Regions from separate parts of the Kitasatospora sp. NPDC087315 genome, predicted to be linked through region 2. Evidence: riboswitches for the same ligand, from Rfam matches in the RefSeq annotation. Region 2 holds a riboswitch; each other region holds the start of a gene.
The links. Region 2 has a riboswitch for cobalamin ahead of ACIO5D_RS14320 (ribonucleoside-diphosphate reductase subunit alpha). Riboswitches for the same ligand answer to the same signal wherever they lie in the genome.

Region 1 (5,630 bases), on a different contig from region 2:
GTACGACCACGGGCCGCCGTGCTGGGCGTGCCAGTACGACCAGTAGGCGGTGCCGGTGGGGTTGGTGCAGGTGGCGGGGAGAGCGTTGATCTTGCAGACGAAGCCCGGGTAGCGCGGGTGGAAGGCGTACGGGAAGCCGGCGCCGGTCAGTGCGGCCAGGCCGCTGGCCGGGTCGCCGGGGGCGCAGCCGGTCTCGATTCCGCCGCCGAGCGCGGTGAAGTCGACGACGACGGTCACGCCGGTCGTACCGGTGCAGGCGGTGGCGCTCGCCCGCGGCGCCTGGGCGGCGGAGGCGCCGAGCAGGCCGGCGGTCAGGGCCGCGACGGCGGCGACCGAACCGACGGTGCGGCGGATCCGGCGGGCCGGGGCCGGGGCAGGGGTGCGGGTCATCGAAAGGCTCCTCACGGGATCGGCGGTTTCGGCGGTTTCAGCGGCCGGCCGGTGCCGGGCAGGCCAGGACCGGGGCTGCCGGGCGCGCGCCGTGGGCGGAGAGGGCGGCCAGCGGGGTGCCGGACAGACCCAGGACGGCCTGCGCGGTGGCCCGGGCTCCGTTGGCCTGGCTGAACCCGGACGCGTCGTACGCGACCGCGCCGCGGACGGCGGCGTCGGCGGCGCAGCCCTGCTGGAGCTTGACCAGGCTGCTCCAGCCCTTGAGACCCGCGCCGAGCCGTCCGGTGGACAGCAGGGCCTGGGTGGCCAGTCCGGTGGTGTTGGCGTTGGAGGTGGTCGCGCCGGCTGCGGCGAACCCCCCGTCGGTGTTCTGGTGGGCGGTCAGCCAGCCGAGTCCGGCGTTCGCCTTGGCGGTGCGGCCGGTGGCGGCAAGGGCCTGGACGGCGAGCGCGGTGGCGTCCGGGTCGCCCGCGCAGGTGGTCTGGCCGAAGGCGACGGGGAAGCCGCCGTCCGGGCACTGGCTGCCGGCGAGGAAGTCGACGGCGGCGGCCGGGGCGCCGTCCGGGGTGCGCTGGAGGGCGATCACCGCCAGGGACTGACCGAAGGCGTTGCTGTAGTCGCCCCACTGGGAGCGGTCGGAGAAGCGGCCGCTCGGGGTCTGGAGCGAGCGGAGCCGGGCCGGGAGGTCGACACCGCCGAAGCCGTGGACGTCCTCGCCGCGGACCTCGGCGGCGAGCAGCAGCTTGGCGGTCGCCCCGGCGTACGCCTCGGTGGTGCCGTCGCCGAGGTAGCCGCTGATGATCCCGGGCTGCGCGAGCCAGGCGGTGGCCTTCGCGGCGGCCTGGTCGGAGCTGTGGGAGGCGGCGAAGGCCAGCACGGCGTCGATGGTCAGCCCCTGGTCGGGGTAGGCGGTGCCGTCGAAGACGGTCTCGAAGTGGTCTCCGTCGACGAGTTGGCGGGCGAGCCAGCCGGCCGCGGCGGCGTCGGGACGGACGGTCGCCGAGACCGGGGCCGGAGCCGGGGCCGGGGCCGCCTGGGCGGCGGACGCCGGAAGCACGGCGGTCAGAACGAGCGCGGGTATCGCGAGCAGACCGAGGGAGCGGCGGAGCGTGGGCATGGGACGCCTTTCCGGGCCCGGGCGCACGGGGTCCCCGCCCGGCCGCCGGTGCGGAACCGGGCAGCCCTGGGAACTCCGGCCCGCAGACCACGACGGGAGGAGGGAACACACGCCTCCGCCGACGGGTCCTCGGGCTCGCCGCCGACAGCCGTCGGCGGCCTACCGTTGCGGGTCAGCGCCGGACTCGGACCGGACTTCCCCCAACGGCGGAGTCAGTACATGACGGCTCATCATGTCGGTCGTGCGGAGAAGGGGTCAAGGGCCGGCCACCCGCCGGCCCCGACCCCGACCCCGGCCTCACGGGTCAGAACACCTCCACCAGGACCGGCTCGTGGCCCGTCACTTCGCGCTCTCCCTGATGGTGTTGATGACCGCCGAGAAGTCCAGCCCGGCACCCTGGTCCGCGGCGAACCCGGCGTACAGCTCGGCCGCGTGGGAGCCCAGTTCCACCGGAACACCGGCGGCCTTCGCGGCGTCGGCGGCCAGGCCGAGGTCCTTGGCCATCAGCGCGGCGGCGAAGCCGGGCCGGTAGTCCCGGTTGGCGGGGCTGGCGGGCACCGGACCGGGCACTGGACAGTTGCTGGTGAGCGCCCAGCACTGGCCGGAGGCGGTCGAGACCACGTCGAACAGCGCCTGGTGGCTCAGGCCGAGGTGCTCGCCGAGGACGAAGGCCTCGCTGACGGCGATCATCGAGATCCCGAGGATCATGTTGTTGCAGATCTTCGCGGCCTGCCCGGCGCCGGACGGGCCGCAGTGCACGACCTTGCGGCCCATCGCCTCCAGGACCGGCAGGGCGGCGGCGAAGTCCGCCTCCGCCGCGCCGACCATGAAGGTGAGGCTCGCGGCGCTCGCACCGGTCACACCGCCGGAGACCGGCGCGTCCAGCGCCCGGTGGCCCGCCGCGAGGGCCGCCGCGTGCGCTTCGCGGGCGTCGGCCACGTCGATGGTCGAGCAGTCGACGAACAGGGTTCCGGGCTCGGCCGCGGCCAGCAGTCCGCCGTCCCGGTAGAGGTCGAGGACCTGGCGGCCCGCGGGCAGCATGGTGATCACCAGCTGCGCGTCGGCCACGGCGGCCGGCGCGGAGGCGGCGGCCGGCACGCCGGCCGCCTCGGCGCGGCGCAGGGCGTCGGGGTCGAGGTCGAAGCCGGTCACCCGGTGGCCGGCCCTGACGAGGTTCGCGGCCATCGGGCCGCCCATGTTGCCCAGTCCCACGAAGGCGATCGTGCGGATGGTCACCAGCGTTCCTCCCATGCGGTGGTGGTGCCGAGGCCCAGCTCCTGCGGGCCCAGCGGGGTGAAGAAGCGGTCCACGTCGTCCTCGGTCACGGCCTCCAGGGCCGGTGGCGACCAGCGTGGGGAGCGGTCCTTGTCGATCACCTGGGCCCGGACGCCCTCGACCAGGTCGGGCGAGCGCAGGGCCGCGCTGGAGACCCGGTACTCCTGGTCCAGGACCTGCTCCAGCGGGCCGAGCCGGCGGGCCCGGCGCAGCGAGCGCAGGGTCACCTTGAGGGCGGTGGGCGACTTGGCGGCGATCTGCTCGGCGGCCTCCTTCGCCGCGCCCTCCCCGCTGGCGCGCAGGCGGTCGAGGATCTCCTCGACCGTGTCGGCGGCGTAGCAGTGGTCGATCCAGTCGAGCTGTGCGGCGAGCGGGCCGGCGGGGACGGGAGCGGCGTGGCGGTGCACCGCGGCGGTGACCTCCTCCTCGGTGAGCGCGGCGAGGAACGACGGCAGCTTCGCGGCGGGGACGAGGAGGTCGGCCAGTCCGCACAGCAGCGCGTCGCCCGGTCCGGCGGTCGCGGCGGTGAGTGCGAGGTGGGTGCCGAGTTCGCCCGGGGCGAGGGCGAGCAGGTAGGTGCCGCCGACGTCGGGGACGAAGCCGATGCCGGTCTCGGGCATGGCGATCCTGGTGCGTTCGGTGACGACGCGGACACGGCCGTGGGCGGAGATTCCGACTCCGCCGCCCATCACGATGCCGTCCATCACGGCGATGTACGGCTTGGGGTAGCGGGCGATCCTGGCGTTGAGGCGGTACTCGTCGCGCCAGAAGCCGAGGGAGGCGGTGCCGCCGGCCCGGGCGTCCTCGTAGATGGCGCGGATGTCCCCGCCCGCGCAGAGGCCGCGCTCCCCCGCGCCGGTGATGACCACGGCCGCCACGGTCTCGTCCTGCTCCCAGCGGGCGAGGGCCTCGTCGATCCGGCGGACCATCGGGTGGGTCAGCGCGTTGAGTGCCTTCGGCCGGTTGAGGACGATCCGGCCGATCCGGCCCTCGCGTTCGAGGAGGACGTCCTCCTGTTCCGTCCCGGTGTTCATCAGGCGGCCCCGGTCAGGCCGCGGGCGACGATGACGCGCATGATCTCGTTGGTCCCTTCGAGGATCTGGTGCACCCGCAGGTCGCGGACGATCTTCTCGACGCCGTACTCGGCGAGGTAGCCGTAGCCGCCGTGCAGTTGGAGGGCGCGGTTGGCGACCTCGTAACCGGTGTCGGTGGCGAAGCGCTTGGCCATCGCGCACAGGTGGGGGGCCTGCGGGTCGCCGTCGTCCAGCGCGGTGGCGGCGCGCCAGAGCAGCGACCTGGCGGCCTCCAGCTCGGTCGCCATGTCGGCGAGCTGGAACTGCAGGGCCTGGGCGTGCAGGAGCCTGGCGCCGAACGCCTCCCGTTCGGCGAGGTACTTGGTGGCCCGTTCCAGTGCGTCCTGGGCCCCGCCGAGGGAGCAGGCGGCGATGCCGAGCCGGCCGCCGTCGAGGCCGTTCATGGCGATCCGGAAACCTCCGCCCTCCACCCCGAGCAGGCGGTCCGCGGGCAGCCGGACACCGTCCAGGACCACCTGGCGGGTGGGCTGGGCGTTCCAGCCCATCTTGCGCTCGTTGGGCCCGAACGAGAGTCCCGGATCCCCGCGTTCGACGACGAACGCGGAGATGCCGTGCGGCCCCTCGCCACCGGTGCGGGCCATCACCACGTACACCTGCGAGGACCCGGCGCCGGAGATGAACTGCTTGACGCCGTCCAGGACGTAGTGGTCGCCGTCGCGGCGGGCGCGGGTGGTGAGTGCGGCGGCGTCCGAGCCGGCGCCCGGCTCGGTGAGGCAGTAGCTCGCCAGGTCGCGCATCGAGCAGAGGCCCGGCAGCCAGCGGGCCCGCTGCCCGGGTGTGCCGTGGCGGTCGATCATCCCGGCGACCATGTTGTGGATGGAGGTGTAGCCGGCGATGGAGGGGCAGCCGGTGGCGAGGGCTTCGAAGGCCAGGACGGCGTCCAGCCGGGTCAGGCCGGAGCCGCCGCACTCCTCGCGGACGTGGACGCCGCCGAGCCCGAGAGCGGCCGCCCTGGCGAGGACGTCCACGGGAAAGTGCTTGTTCTGGTCCCACTCCACCGCGTACGGGGCAAGGCACTCCTGCGCGAAGTCCCTGGTGGTCGAGACGATAGCGAGCTGATCCTCGGTCAGTTCCCTGTGCACAGCGGCCCTCAGCCCATCGTGGGGATGGTGAAACTCGCGCCCTCCTTGACCCCGGAGGGCCAGCACGAGGTGACGGTCTTGGTCCGGGTGTAGAAGCGGATCGCGTCCGGCCCGTACTGGTTGAGGTCGCCGAACCCGGAGCGCTTCCAGCCGCCGAAGGTGTGGTACGCCACCGGCACCGGAATCGGCACATTGACACCGACCATACCGGTGTTCACCCGCCGGGAGAAGTCCCGGGCGGTGTCGCCGTCCCGGGTGAAGATCGCCACCCCGTTGCCGTACTCGTGCTCGCTCGGCAGCCGCAGCGCCTCCTCGTAGTCCGCGGCGCGGACCACGCACAGGACCGGGCCGAAGATCTCCTCCTGGTAGATCCGCATCCCGGGGGTGACGCGGTCGAAGAGCGTGGCGCCGAGGAAATAGCCACCCTCGTACCCGGGCACGGTCAACTCGCGTCCGTCGACCACCAGTTCGGCGCCCTCCTGGACGCCGAGGTCCAGGAGGCCGCGCACCCGCTCCAGGGCGTCCCGGCTGACGAGCGGGCCGAAATCGGCCTCGGGATCGTGGGCGGCGCCGACCTTCAGCGCGGCGATCCGCTCGGTGAGCCTGGCGACCAGGGCGGAGGCGGTCTCCTCCCCCACCGGCACCGCGACGGAGATGGCCATGCACCGCTCG
Region 2 (5,630 bases):
CCGCCAGCGAGGTCGCGGCCGCAGTCGCGACCTGGTCGCTCTGGTCCGGGACCTGCTTGAGCGAGCCCGCCACCGTGAAGTAGCCGAACCGACCGATGGCGGCGTGCGTCTCGGTACAGCCGGACTTGTCGGTCACACAGAACGTGTTGACGCCGGTGCCGGACAGACCCTGGATCAGACCCGCGTGGCGGCCGAACGCACGGTCCGCACCCGCCTTGTTGTCGAAGACCGCGACGCCGACGGTCACCGCGCTGTCGCCGTTGACGTACGTCGCCCGGACCAGCGAGCGGCAGGTGTCGTCACCGAGCGCGAGGCCGAGGCCGCCGGTGGTCGCCTTGGAGCACGGCGCCGTCGCACCGGTCACCATGCGGGTCCACACCTTGCCGTCGACGGTCCGGGTCTGGTCCGGGAACAGCGTCGCGGCGTCGACCGGCAGCCTGTCCGTGTCGGCGTCGGAGATGACCGCGAGCGCCCGCTCGGTGGGTATGCCGGTGGGGGACGCACTGGCGGTGGGGCCGCCACCGCCGCGATCGCCCTTGTCACCGTGGCCGTTGATCCACACCCCGGCCGCGACCACACCGCCGACCAGGACCGCGGCCACCGCGGCCGCGCCGATCCACAGCCGCTTGCGCTTGCGGGACTCGTTCTCGTGCCGGGTGGCCATCGCGTTCCAGTCCGGCTCGGCGACGGCCGGCTGGGCGCTCTGCGGCCACTGCTGGTACGGCGCCGGGCCGACGGCGTTCTGCGGCTGCTGCGGCAACGGCTGGGGCTGGGGCTGGGGCTGGGGCTGGGGCGGCGGGTAGGCCGCCGGGCCGGACGGCCCGTACGGCGGCACGCCCGGCTGCGCGTACGGCGTGGCGGGAGGCCCGAAGCCGCCGGGCGGAGGAGGGACCGACCCGCCGGCTTGCGGCGGCCGGGGTGCGGTCGGGCCCGGCTGCACCGGCCCGGTCGACTGCTGGCCCTGCTGCGACACCTGTCCCGATGCCCCGGGCTGCGATCCCTGCCCCGGTTGTCCGGGCTGCTGTCCGGGCTGACGCGTCCACTCCGCCGGTACGCCCGTTCCCTCGCTCATGTGCCGAGATCGTAGGGCATCGCCCTGACCGCGAGCCCGGACGGTAATCAATCCGTTCCCAAATCCCACCGCCCCCGAACGGCTCCCGGCCATCGCGCCCGTACCACTGGTCACCGGCCCGACACGCGGTGCTGCACAACATGTGGTGTCGCATCGGGCGGACACCACTAGATGTATGCTCACTCCTGCTGTCGACGCAGGGGAACCCGGTGCGAGTCCGGGACTGCCCCGCAGCGGTGTGCGGGCCTCTGGAAGCAGGGCCCGCGAGTCCGAGTACCTGCCGGCGGCGTGCCACCGGCCTCCCCGCAGAGGCCCCGAAGCACTGCACCACGTCCGGGCCTCGCGGGCGGGCCGGGGATGACACTGTCGCGCGACGCCACCGGGCGTTCGCGCCGTGCTCCCCTGCCCCGAACGGTCCGGCACCCCGATGCACCGACGCCGATCGCCGCCAGGAGAGAGCGCCTTGACCACCGCTGCCTCAGCCACCCTGCCCGCCCAGGGTTCCAGCTTCGCCCCCGTCGACCCGACGGTCTCCGACCCCGGCGGTGCGCTGCTCCGGCTGCTGACCGACCGCAGCGCCGATCTCCCCCAGGTGGACCCCGGCCATGTCGCCGCCGCCGCGCTGCGCGGCCGCCACGCCGGCTCGGACTTCGCCGAGCTGCGCGGGCTGGCCGTGGACGCCGCCGCGTCGATGATCGCCGAGGACCCGCAGTACTCGAAGCTGGCCGCGCGCCTGCTCGCGCTGGAGATCGTCGACGAGGCGGTCAGCCAGGGCTCGGTCTCCTTCTCCGCCTCGGTCGCGGTCGGCCACGCCGAGGGCCTGATCGGCGACACCACCGCCGCCTTCGTCGCCAAGCACGCCGCGACCCTGGACGCGCTCGTCGACCCGCGGGGCGACGACCGCTTCGAGTACTTCGGCCTGCGCACCGTGCAGTCCCGCTACCTGCTGCGCCACCCGATCACCCGCAAGGTGGTCGAGACCCCGCAGCACTTCCTGCTCCGCGTCGCCAGCGGCCTGGCGGTCGGCGACAACGAGCAGTCGGTGCGCGAGGTGGCCGAGCTGTACGGCCTGATGAGCCGGCTGGAGTACCTGACCTCCTCCCCGACCCTGTTCAACTCCGGCACCCGGCACCCGCAGATGTCGAGCTGCTACCTGCTCGACTCCCCGCTGGACAACCTGGACTCGATCTACTCCCGGTACGCCCAGATCGCCCGTCTCTCCAAGCACGCCGGCGGCATCGGCCTGTCCTACTCGCGGATCCGCTCGCGCGGCAGCCTGATCCGCGGCACCAACGGCAAGTCCAACGGCATCGTCCCGTTCCTGCGCACCCTCGACTCCTCGGTCGCCGCCGTCAACCAGGGCGGCCGCCGCAAGGGCGCGGCCTGCGTCTACCTGGAGACCTGGCACGCGGACATCGAGGAGTTCCTGGAGCTGCGCGACAACACCGGTGAGGAGGCGCGCCGCACGCACAACCTCAACCTGGCGCACTGGATCCCGGACGAGTTCATGCGCCGGGTCAACGCCAACGCCGACTGGTCGCTGTTCTCCCCCGCCGACGTGCCCGAGCTGGTCGACCTCTGGGGCGCCGAGTTCGACGAGGCGTACCTGAAGGCCGAGCAGTCCGGCAAGGCCGTCCGCACCATCCCCGCGCAGACCCTGTACGCCCGGATGATGCGCACCCTGGCGCAGACCGGCAACGGCTGGATGACCTTCAAGGACGCCTCCAACCGCGCCGCCAACCAGACCGCGCTGCCCGGCCGCACGGTGCACAGCTCCAACCTCTGCACCGAGATCCTGGAGGTCACGGACGACTCCGAGACCGCCGTCTGCAACCTCGGCTCGGTCAACCTCGGCGCCCACGTCGCCGCCGGCGCCACCGCCGACGACCTGCTGAACGCGCTGGACTGGGACCGCCTGGACGCCACCGTCCGCACCGCCGTCACCTTCCTCGACCGCGTGGTGGACATCAACTTCTACCCGACCCCCGAGGCCGGTGCCTCCAACTCCCGCTGGCGCCCGGTGGGCCTCGGCGTGATGGGCCTGCAGGACGTCTTCTTCCAGCTGCGGATCGACTTCGACTCCGCCGAGGCGAAGCGGCTCTCCACCCTCATCGCCGAGCGCATCATGCTCACCGCGTACGAGCGCTCCAGCGAGCTGGCCGAGCAGCTGGGCCGCCACGAGGCGTACGGCGAGACCCGGGCCGCCCGCGGCGAGCTGCACATCGACCACTTCCCGAGCGCCGCTCCGGAGTGGGCCGACCGCTGGGCCGCCCTGCGGACCAGGCTCGCCGAGACCGGCCTGCGCAACTCGCTGCTGCTGGCCATCGCGCCGACCGCGACCATCGCCTCGATCGCCGGCGTCTACGAGTGCATCGAGCCGCAGGTCTCCAACCTGTTCAAGCGCGAGACCCTCTCCGGCGAGTTCCTCCAGGTCAACCCGTACCTGGTGCGCGAGCTGAAGGAGCTCGGCGTCTGGGACCAGCAGACCCGGGACGCGCTGCGCGACGCCAACGGCTCCGTCCAGGACCTCAACTGGCTGCCCGCCGAGGTCCGCTCGCTCTACCGCACGGCCTGGGAGCTGCCCCAGCGCGCGCTGATCGACCTGGCCGCCGCCCGGATGCCGTACATCGACCAGAGCCAGTCGCTGAACCTCTTCATGGCCGCGCCCACCATCGGCAAGCTCAGCTCGATGTACGCGTACGCCTGGAAGGTCGGTCTGAAGACCACCTACTACCTGCGCTCGCGCCCGGCGACCCGGATCGCCCAGGCCGCCTCGGGCGCCGCCCGCGCCGCCGCCCCCGTCCCGGTGGCGTCCCCGACCCTCACGCCGGAGGAGGAGGCCGCCCTGGCCTGCTCCCTGGAGAACCCCGAGTCCTGCGAGGCCTGCCAGTAATGTCCGACGATCGCCAGAAGATGCTGCTCGACCCCGGCTTCGAGCTGACCCTGCGCCCGATGCGCTACCCGTCGTTCTACGACCGGTACCGCGACGCGATCAAGAACACCTGGACCGTCGAGGAGGTGGACCTGCACTCCGACGTCGCCGACCTGGCCAAGCTGAGCGAGGGCGAGCGCCACCTGATCGGCCGGCTGGTGGCGTTCTTCGCCACCGGTGACTCGATCGTCTCCAACAACGTGGTGCTGAGCCTCTACAAGCACATCAACTCGCCCGAGGCCCGGCTCTACCTGTCCCGGCAGCTGTTCGAGGAGGCCGTGCACGTCCAGTTCTATCTGACGCTGCTCGACACCTACCTGCCCGACCCCGAGGACCGCGCGGCGGCCTTCGACGCGGTGGAGAACATCCCCTCCATCCGCCAGAAGGCGCAGTTCTGCTTCAAGTACATGAACGCGGTCGACCACATCGACTCGCTGCAGACGAAGGAGGACAGGCGGGCGTTCCTGCTCAACCTGATCTGCTTCGCGGCGTGTGTGGAGGGGCTGTTCTTCTACGGCGCGTTCGCGTACGTGTACTGGTTCCGGTCGCGTGGTCTGCTGCACGGCCTGGCCACCGGTACGAACTGGGTGTTCCGCGACGAGTCCATGCACATGGACTTCGCGATGTCGGTCGTGGACACCGTTCGCGAGGAGGAGCCCGACCTCTTCGACGACGAGATGGCCAAGCAGGTGACGGAGATGCTGGAGGAGGCCGTCGAGGCCGAGCTCCAGTTCGCCCAGGACCTGTGCGGCGACGGCCTGGCCGGCATGAACACCGAGTCGATGCGGCAGTACCTGGAGGCCGTGGCGGACCAGCGCCTCGCGCGGCTCGGTCTGCCGATCCGGTACGGGTCGACCAACCCGTTCGGCTTCATGGAGCTCCAGAACGTGCAGGAGCTGACCAACTTCTTCGAGCGCCGGGTGTCGGCGTACCAGGTGGCGGTCGAGGGCTCGGTCGCCTTCGACGACGACTTCTAAAAGCAGAAGACGACCAGAGGTGCCCCGCACGGCCACAGCCCGTGCGGGGCACCTCTGTTATGTCAGTTGGTCGGAAACTCCCCACCCTTGACCCCGGCGAGGAACGACGACCACGCCTCGGCCGCGAACAACAGCGCGGGCCCGTCCGGATCCTTGGAGTCACGTACGGGCACAGCGCCGATCAGACCACTGGCCACCTCGATGCAATCGCTCTGTGCGCCGGAGTAGGAGGACTTGCACCACTCAAGTCCGGCAGCGGAAACAGACGGCAGGAACATACTCACCATTTCTAGACCTTGTCCTTTGCACGCTCGATGAGTGCGACCGATTCGGTGCGCGGCAGCGACTCCGCCAGAGCACGGCGAAACAGGTTGGTGTACTTGAACACTTCCTCCGGCTCCTCGATGTAGAGCGTGCTGAGGAGGCTGTCGACGTACACCACATCCGTCTCTGTCGCCTCGGGGAAGCTCAGGATGGCAACAGGGCCGAAGAGTGCAGCGTGAACGTCAGATTCCTCCGGCAGGACCTGGACGTTGATGTTCGGCTGTTCGGCACTCGCCATCAGGAAGTCGAGTTGCTCCCGCATGACCGACCGGCCACCAATCCGATGCTTCAGCACGGATTCCGAGAGAACGACCCACATGCGAAG
Region 3 (5,630 bases), on a different contig from region 2:
AAGGGGTCTCCCCCCTCGACGGCCACCACACCGTGATGGATCTCGTACCCCTCGACCCGCTGCCCGTACGCCTCGCCGACCGGACGGCCGAGCACCTTCGCGGCCCCGAACCGGACACGCGTCGGCAGCAGCCCGAGCCCGGCCACCTCGCCGGCCCCGGACTCGACCTCGTCCACGATGCCGCGCGCCAGCATCTGGTAGCCGCCGCAGACACCGAGAACCGGCCGCCCGGCGGCGGCCCGTGCCTTCAGGGCCGGCTCCAGACCACGTTCGCGCAGCCAGGCCAGGTCGGCGACGGTGGCCCGGGTGCCGGGCAGGATCACCAGGTCGGCGTCGGCCAGCTCCTCGGGCCGGGTGGCCCAGCGGACCAGCACCCCGGGCTCCTGCGCCAGCGCGTCCACGTCGGTGAAGTTGGACAGCCTCGGGAAGCGCACCACGGCCACCCGCAGCACGTCCGCGCCGACCGGCCCGCGGCCCTCGGCGCGGTCCACCACGGTGGACAGGTCCAGCGAGTCCTCGGCGTCCAGCCAGAGCCCGGGCAGCATCGGCAGGGTGCCGAGCACCGGGCGGCCGGTCAGCCGGTCCAGCATCTCCAGCCCGGGCGCCAGCAGCCGGGCGTCGCCCCGGAACTTGTTGACGAACCAGCCCGTCACATGGCGCTGGTCCTCGGCGGACAGCAGCGCCAGCGTCCCGTACATGGCGGCGAACACCCCGCCGCGGTCGATGTCCCCGACCACCACCACCGGCAGCCCGGCGGCGGTGGCCAGACCCATGTTGGCGATGTCCCGGTCGCGCAGATTGATCTCGGCGGGCGACCCGGCCCCCTCGCAGACCACCACGTCGTAGCGGCTGCGCAGGTCCGCCAGGCACTCCAGGGCCCGCTCCAGCAGCACCGGCTTGCGCTCGCGGTAGTCCAGCGCGCCCACCTCGGCGACCGGGCGGCCGAGCAGCACGACCTGGCTGCGGCCGTCCGCGCCTGGCTTGAGCAGCACCGGGTTCATCGCCGCCTCGGGCTCCACCCGGGCCGCCTGCGCCTGCATCGCCTGGGCGCGGCCGATCTCGGCGCCGCCGGCGGTGACGAAGGAGTTCAGCGACATGTTCTGCGCCTTGAACGGCGCCACCCGGACACCCTGCCGGGCCAGCCAGCGGCAGATGCCCGCGGTGACCACGGTCTTGCCGGCGTCCGAGGTCGTCCCGGCGACCAGCAGTGCGTTGCTCATGCGCTCCTCCTCTTCTTCCGTCCCAGGACGGTCCGGCTTCCTGTGGCGGCCCGGACCGCCGCGTGCCCGGCGACGGCGGTGCCCAGGGCCAGCAGGCCCACCCGGCGGGAGAGCCGGCAGGCCCGCTCGATGTCCTCCACCGTCACCGGCCGCAGCTCGCCGCCCAGCACCGGCCGGTGCTCCACCCGTTCCCCGTACGCGAGGGTGCCGCCCAGCCGCACGCCGACCGCGCCCGCGAACGCGGACTCGGCCTGGCCCGCGTTGGGGCTCGGGTGCGCGGAGCCGTCCCGGCGCCAGATCCGCCAGGCCGTCCGGGGTTCGGGCGCGGCGGCCACGGTGAGCAGCGCGGTCAGCCGGGCGCCCGGCCAGCCCGCCACGTCGTCCAGCCGGGCCGAGGCCCAGCCGAACCGGGCGTAGCGCGGCGAGCGGTGGCCGACCATCGCGTCCAGCGTGTTGACGGCGCGGAACGCCAGTAGCCCGGGCGTGCCCGCGAGCGCGCCCCAGACCAGGGCGTTCACCACGGCGTCGGCGGTGTTCTCGGCGACCGACTCGACCACCGCGCGGGCGATCTGCTGCTCGTCCAGCGCGCTCGGGTCGCGCCCGCACAGATGCGGCAGCCGTTCCCGGGCCGCCGTCAGATCGCCCGCGGCGAGCGAGCGGCCGATGGTCCTGGCCTCCCGGGTGAGCGAGGTGCCGCCGAGCACCGTCCAGGTCGCGGCGGCGGTCAGCGCGGCGCGGCCGAGCGGCCGCCGGCCCAGGGCGCGTTCGGCGGCCACCGCCCCGGCCGCGACGGTGCCCACGCAGAGCGCGGTGTAGGCGGTGCCGGCGGCGCGGTCGTCGCGCCAGAGCGTCTTCTCCAGCCGGCCCGCCGCGCTGCCGAAGGCGGCCACCGGGTGGCCGCGCCGGGGATCGGCGAAGCGGGCGTCGGCGAGATGTCCCGCGACGGCGCCCAGCGCGAAGGCGGCCGCGCGGGTCAGCGGGCGCACGGCGAAGGGCGGCAGAGGGGGCGGGCGGTCGGGGCAGCCTGCATCGCGTGCGTGTCCTCACTCAGGGTCCGCGCCCTGGATCGACGTACCGGCGGCGAGAGTCTCCTGGCTTCCGGGTCCGACACACCCCCGGAGCCTCCAGCGGCTTCTGACGGCCCGCCGATGGGCCCCTCCTGCCTGTTGGCGGGCAAGGAGGGAATTGATCCGAGCGTGCTCCCCGGTGACAGTGGCGGGACCGCGCCGGACTCGCACCGGCTTCCTCTGCATGCCTCCGTTTGGCTGAAGGATCCCATCACGCGGCCGAACCGGGAGTCAACCAAGGTCACGGAGGGGTTGGTCACACGGCCCGCCCGCGCGCCGCCTCCGCGGGTCGGTGTCGCGGGGGTGCGGAGGGGGCGCGATCGCCCGGCCGCAGGTGGAGGCCGCGGCCCCCGCTGTCCCGTCCGGCGTGACACCCGGTCGGCCCATGCCCGGTGGCCCCGGTCCGGTCCCGCGAGTGGACTGGTGGGTGCCCAGTCCGCGATCAACAGAGCGGGGAGCGATATGCGTTGGGGAACCGCGGCCGCCGTGGCGGCCGCCGCCGTCGGCACCGGGGCCGCCGTACTGCTGGCCGGGCGCAGGGCCGTCCAGCGGATGCTCCACCCGGCGGCCGTTTCCCGGCCGCAGGCGGGCCCCGTCACGGTGCGGAGCCTGGCCGTCGGGCGGGCCACCTTCACCCGCAGCCCGGAGAGCACCCGCCCCGGCCGCTGGGCCGTCGAGTGGGACGAGGGCGGCCACGCGGTGGTCGACGAGATCCTGCACGCCGACGAACAGGGCGTCACCCGCCGACTGGTCCGCGCCGACCGGGGCGCCCTTACGCCCGGCACCGAGGTCCGCTTCACCCCCCGGGTCCACCTCGGCGACCCGACCGGCGCGCTCGGCCTGCCCTACGCCGAGACCGCCGCCGAGGGCGAGCTGGGCGCCCTGCCCGCCTGGCGGCTCGACGGCAAACGCGGCACCTGGGTGATCCTGGTGCACGGCCCGGGCGCCGACCGGCAGCAGACGCTCCCGGTGCTGCCCGTGCTGCACCGTCTCGGTCTGCCCGCCCTCGCCGTCACCTACCGGGGAGACCGGGGCGCGCCGGCCGCGCCGGACGGCCTCGACGACTTCGGCGAGACCGAGTGGCGGGACGTCGAGGCGGCAGTGCGGCTGGCCCTGGACAGCGGCGCCGGCCGGGTCGTGCTGCACGGCTGGTCGCTCGGCGCCACGATGGTGCTGCAGACCGCCGCCCGGTCCGCCTGGGCCTCGGCGATCAGCGGCCTGGTACTGGACTCCCCGGTGCTCGACCGGCCGGTCTTCGCCCGCCGGGGCGCCACCCGGGCCGGGTTCGGCCGTACGGCCGCCGGGCCGGGCGCGCTCGCCGCCGAGGGCCGGACCGGGGTGGACCTGGCCGACTTCGCGCGGCTCGCCGAGGGCACCGACCTGCGGGTGCCCACCATGGTGCTGCACAGCCCTGACGACCCGGTGGCGCCCTGGCGGGCCGCCGCCCGGCTCGCCGACCGCCGCTTCGACCTGGTCAGCCTCCAGGCCTTCCCCGGCGCCGACCACGCCGCCCTCTGGAACGCCGACCCCGACCGCTATGAAGAGCTGTTGCGCCGCTGGCTCACGCCGTTGCTCTGACGACGGCTCCGGCCGGCCGTCCGGCAGCTCCCTCCGGCCCGGCCGGCCGACCGCTCTGACCTGGCGTGTTCGCGTCATGCAGATCCGGCCAGGCGGTTTGGCCTCTGTTGCCCGATCTTGTCGACCCGCCGCGACCGCCCTTCCGGAGTCCGTGGCCAACCGGATGTGACAGAAGGCCGGTACAAGGGGAAGACTGCTCGACGTGACGTCTCGGAACCCGCGCGACCGTGATGCCCCGCTCCCGCCGACGATCGGTACCGGTGCGACGGTGACCCGTCTCCCCGGAACGGCCCACCGCCCCGCCGGCATCAGGCCGGGCGCTCCCGGCGTACCCCGCCGACGAGGCCCCGCACCCGCTCCCGGCCGAGGCCGGGTCCCCGTACCGGAGGGCTTCCCGGCCCCCGCCGAGCTCGCTCCGCTGGCCCGTCGGATGCTCGTCGACGCCGTCCGGATCGCCCGCTGGGCCGGCGAACTCTCCGAGGTCGACAAGCGCGGCGAACTGCTCCCCGAGGACGCCCGCGCCGCCGGCCGGGCACTCGCCATGACGGTGGGCGCCGCGGCCCGGGCCTGGGGCCAGGCCCTGCTGGTCGGCCTGGTCGAGGCCAGGGACGGCGGCGCCGCCCCCGGCTGGCGCCTGCACGCCTGGGAGCACGACGACGAGGCCGTGGTCCGCGGCTGGTCGGCGCTGTTCGACGCCTGGACGCTGCTCGCCCCCGTCCCGCCAGCCGCGCTGCGCGGCGTCTTCGCGGTGCTCGCCGGGCAGGCCGTCGACCAGGCGCCGCAGCTGCTCTCCTTCCTGCACCTGGTGGCCGGCCCGGTCGCCGACAGCGAACTGCTGGAGCTGCTGCGCCGGGGCCTGGACGAGCGCCGGGTCGGCGGTGGCGCCGGTGCGCTGGGCCTCTCGCCCATCCCGCACGCCGCCTCCGCCGTGTCCGCCGTCCGCGGCACCTGCCGCGAGCCGCAGATCGACACCCCGGCCGCGCCGTCCGACGTCGCCGCCGTCCTGGACTGGATGCTGGACGGCCTGGCCGCCGTCGGCGCCGTGGTCCGCCGGGACGAGGCCGCCGAGCTCTCGCCGCTCGGGCACTGGGCGGTGCGGGCCAAGCTGGAGGAGATCTGTACCGTCGCGCAGACCGCCGCCGGCCACATCGAGCAGAGCGCCTTCGAACTGCTCAACGCCTGCGCCGACTACTCGCCGGGCCCGGCCCGGGCCGAGTTCCGCGCCTGGGTCGCCGCCCGTCCGGCCGACCGGGCCGTGGCCGAGCTGCTGGACGCCGCCCAGGGCGACGACGCGCTGGTCCGCGGCCTGGCCTTCGAGGCGCTCCGGGTGGCCGGCAGCACCGCCGAACAGGCCGTCCGCGCCGCGGTGGACGAGCCGGTGCTGCGCCCGTACGCGCTGCTCTGGCTGGCCGAGCAGTCGGACGAGGGGGTCTCCCCGGCCGATGTGCTGGGCGCGGAGGACGCCGCCTGGCTCTGGGTGGACACCGCCGCCGCCGTACTCGACCACGGGGAGACGGATCTGCTGGTCGGCCATGTCGAGGGCGCCTCGGCGGGTGACCCGGTCCGGCTGTTCGCCCGCGCCAGGCAGTCCGGGCACCCCCGGGCCGCCTCGGTGCTGACCGCCGTCTCCGGTGTCCACCCGGACCCGGGCGTGGCCCGCGCGGCCCGCCGTTCGGCGTTCAGCGTCCACCGCGGCGGGGCGTAACCCGGCCGGCGGTCCCCAGGCTCCAGGGCTCAGGGCCCAGGACATGACGGAGGGCCCGGA

Region 1: linked by a shared signal. The riboswitch ahead of ACIO5D_RS02325 (peptidase) and the one ahead of ACIO5D_RS14320 (ribonucleoside-diphosphate reductase subunit alpha) in region 2 are both predicted to bind cobalamin.
Region 3: linked by a shared signal. The riboswitch ahead of ACIO5D_RS28445 (cobalamin biosynthesis protein) and the one ahead of ACIO5D_RS14320 (ribonucleoside-diphosphate reductase subunit alpha) in region 2 are both predicted to bind cobalamin.

What each region holds. Positions count from the first base shown of each region.
Region 1 is NZ_JBIUYD010000001.1:534,826-540,455, reverse strand. Features, by position in the region: gene ACIO5D_RS02330 (flagellar hook-length control protein FliK) at 1-390, opposite strand, end outside; gene ACIO5D_RS02325 (peptidase) at 428-1,507, opposite strand; cobalamin riboswitch at 1,610-1,749, opposite strand; gene mmsB (3-hydroxyisobutyrate dehydrogenase) at 1,847-2,737, opposite strand; gene ACIO5D_RS02315 (enoyl-CoA hydratase/isomerase family protein) at 2,740-3,816, opposite strand; gene ACIO5D_RS02310 (acyl-CoA dehydrogenase family protein) at 3,816-4,958, opposite strand; gene ACIO5D_RS02305 (CoA-acylating methylmalonate-semialdehyde dehydrogenase) at 4,967-5,630, opposite strand, start outside.
Region 2 is NZ_JBIUYD010000008.1:267,850-273,479, reverse strand. Features, by position in the region: gene ACIO5D_RS14325 (hypothetical protein) at 1-760, opposite strand, end outside; cobalamin riboswitch at 1,241-1,372, shown strand; gene ACIO5D_RS14320 (ribonucleoside-diphosphate reductase subunit alpha) at 1,560-3,965, shown strand; gene ACIO5D_RS14315 (ribonucleotide-diphosphate reductase subunit beta) at 3,965-4,981, shown strand; gene ACIO5D_RS14310 (DUF397 domain-containing protein) at 5,044-5,268, opposite strand; gene ACIO5D_RS14305 (helix-turn-helix transcriptional regulator) at 5,271-5,630, opposite strand, start outside.
Region 3 is NZ_JBIUYD010000022.1:74,487-80,116, reverse strand. Features, by position in the region: gene ACIO5D_RS28450 (cobyric acid synthase) at 1-1,220, opposite strand, end outside; gene ACIO5D_RS28445 (cobalamin biosynthesis protein) at 1,217-2,206, opposite strand; cobalamin riboswitch at 2,305-2,469, opposite strand; gene ACIO5D_RS28440 (alpha/beta hydrolase family protein) at 2,750-3,865, shown strand; gene ACIO5D_RS28435 (hypothetical protein) at 4,296-5,570, shown strand.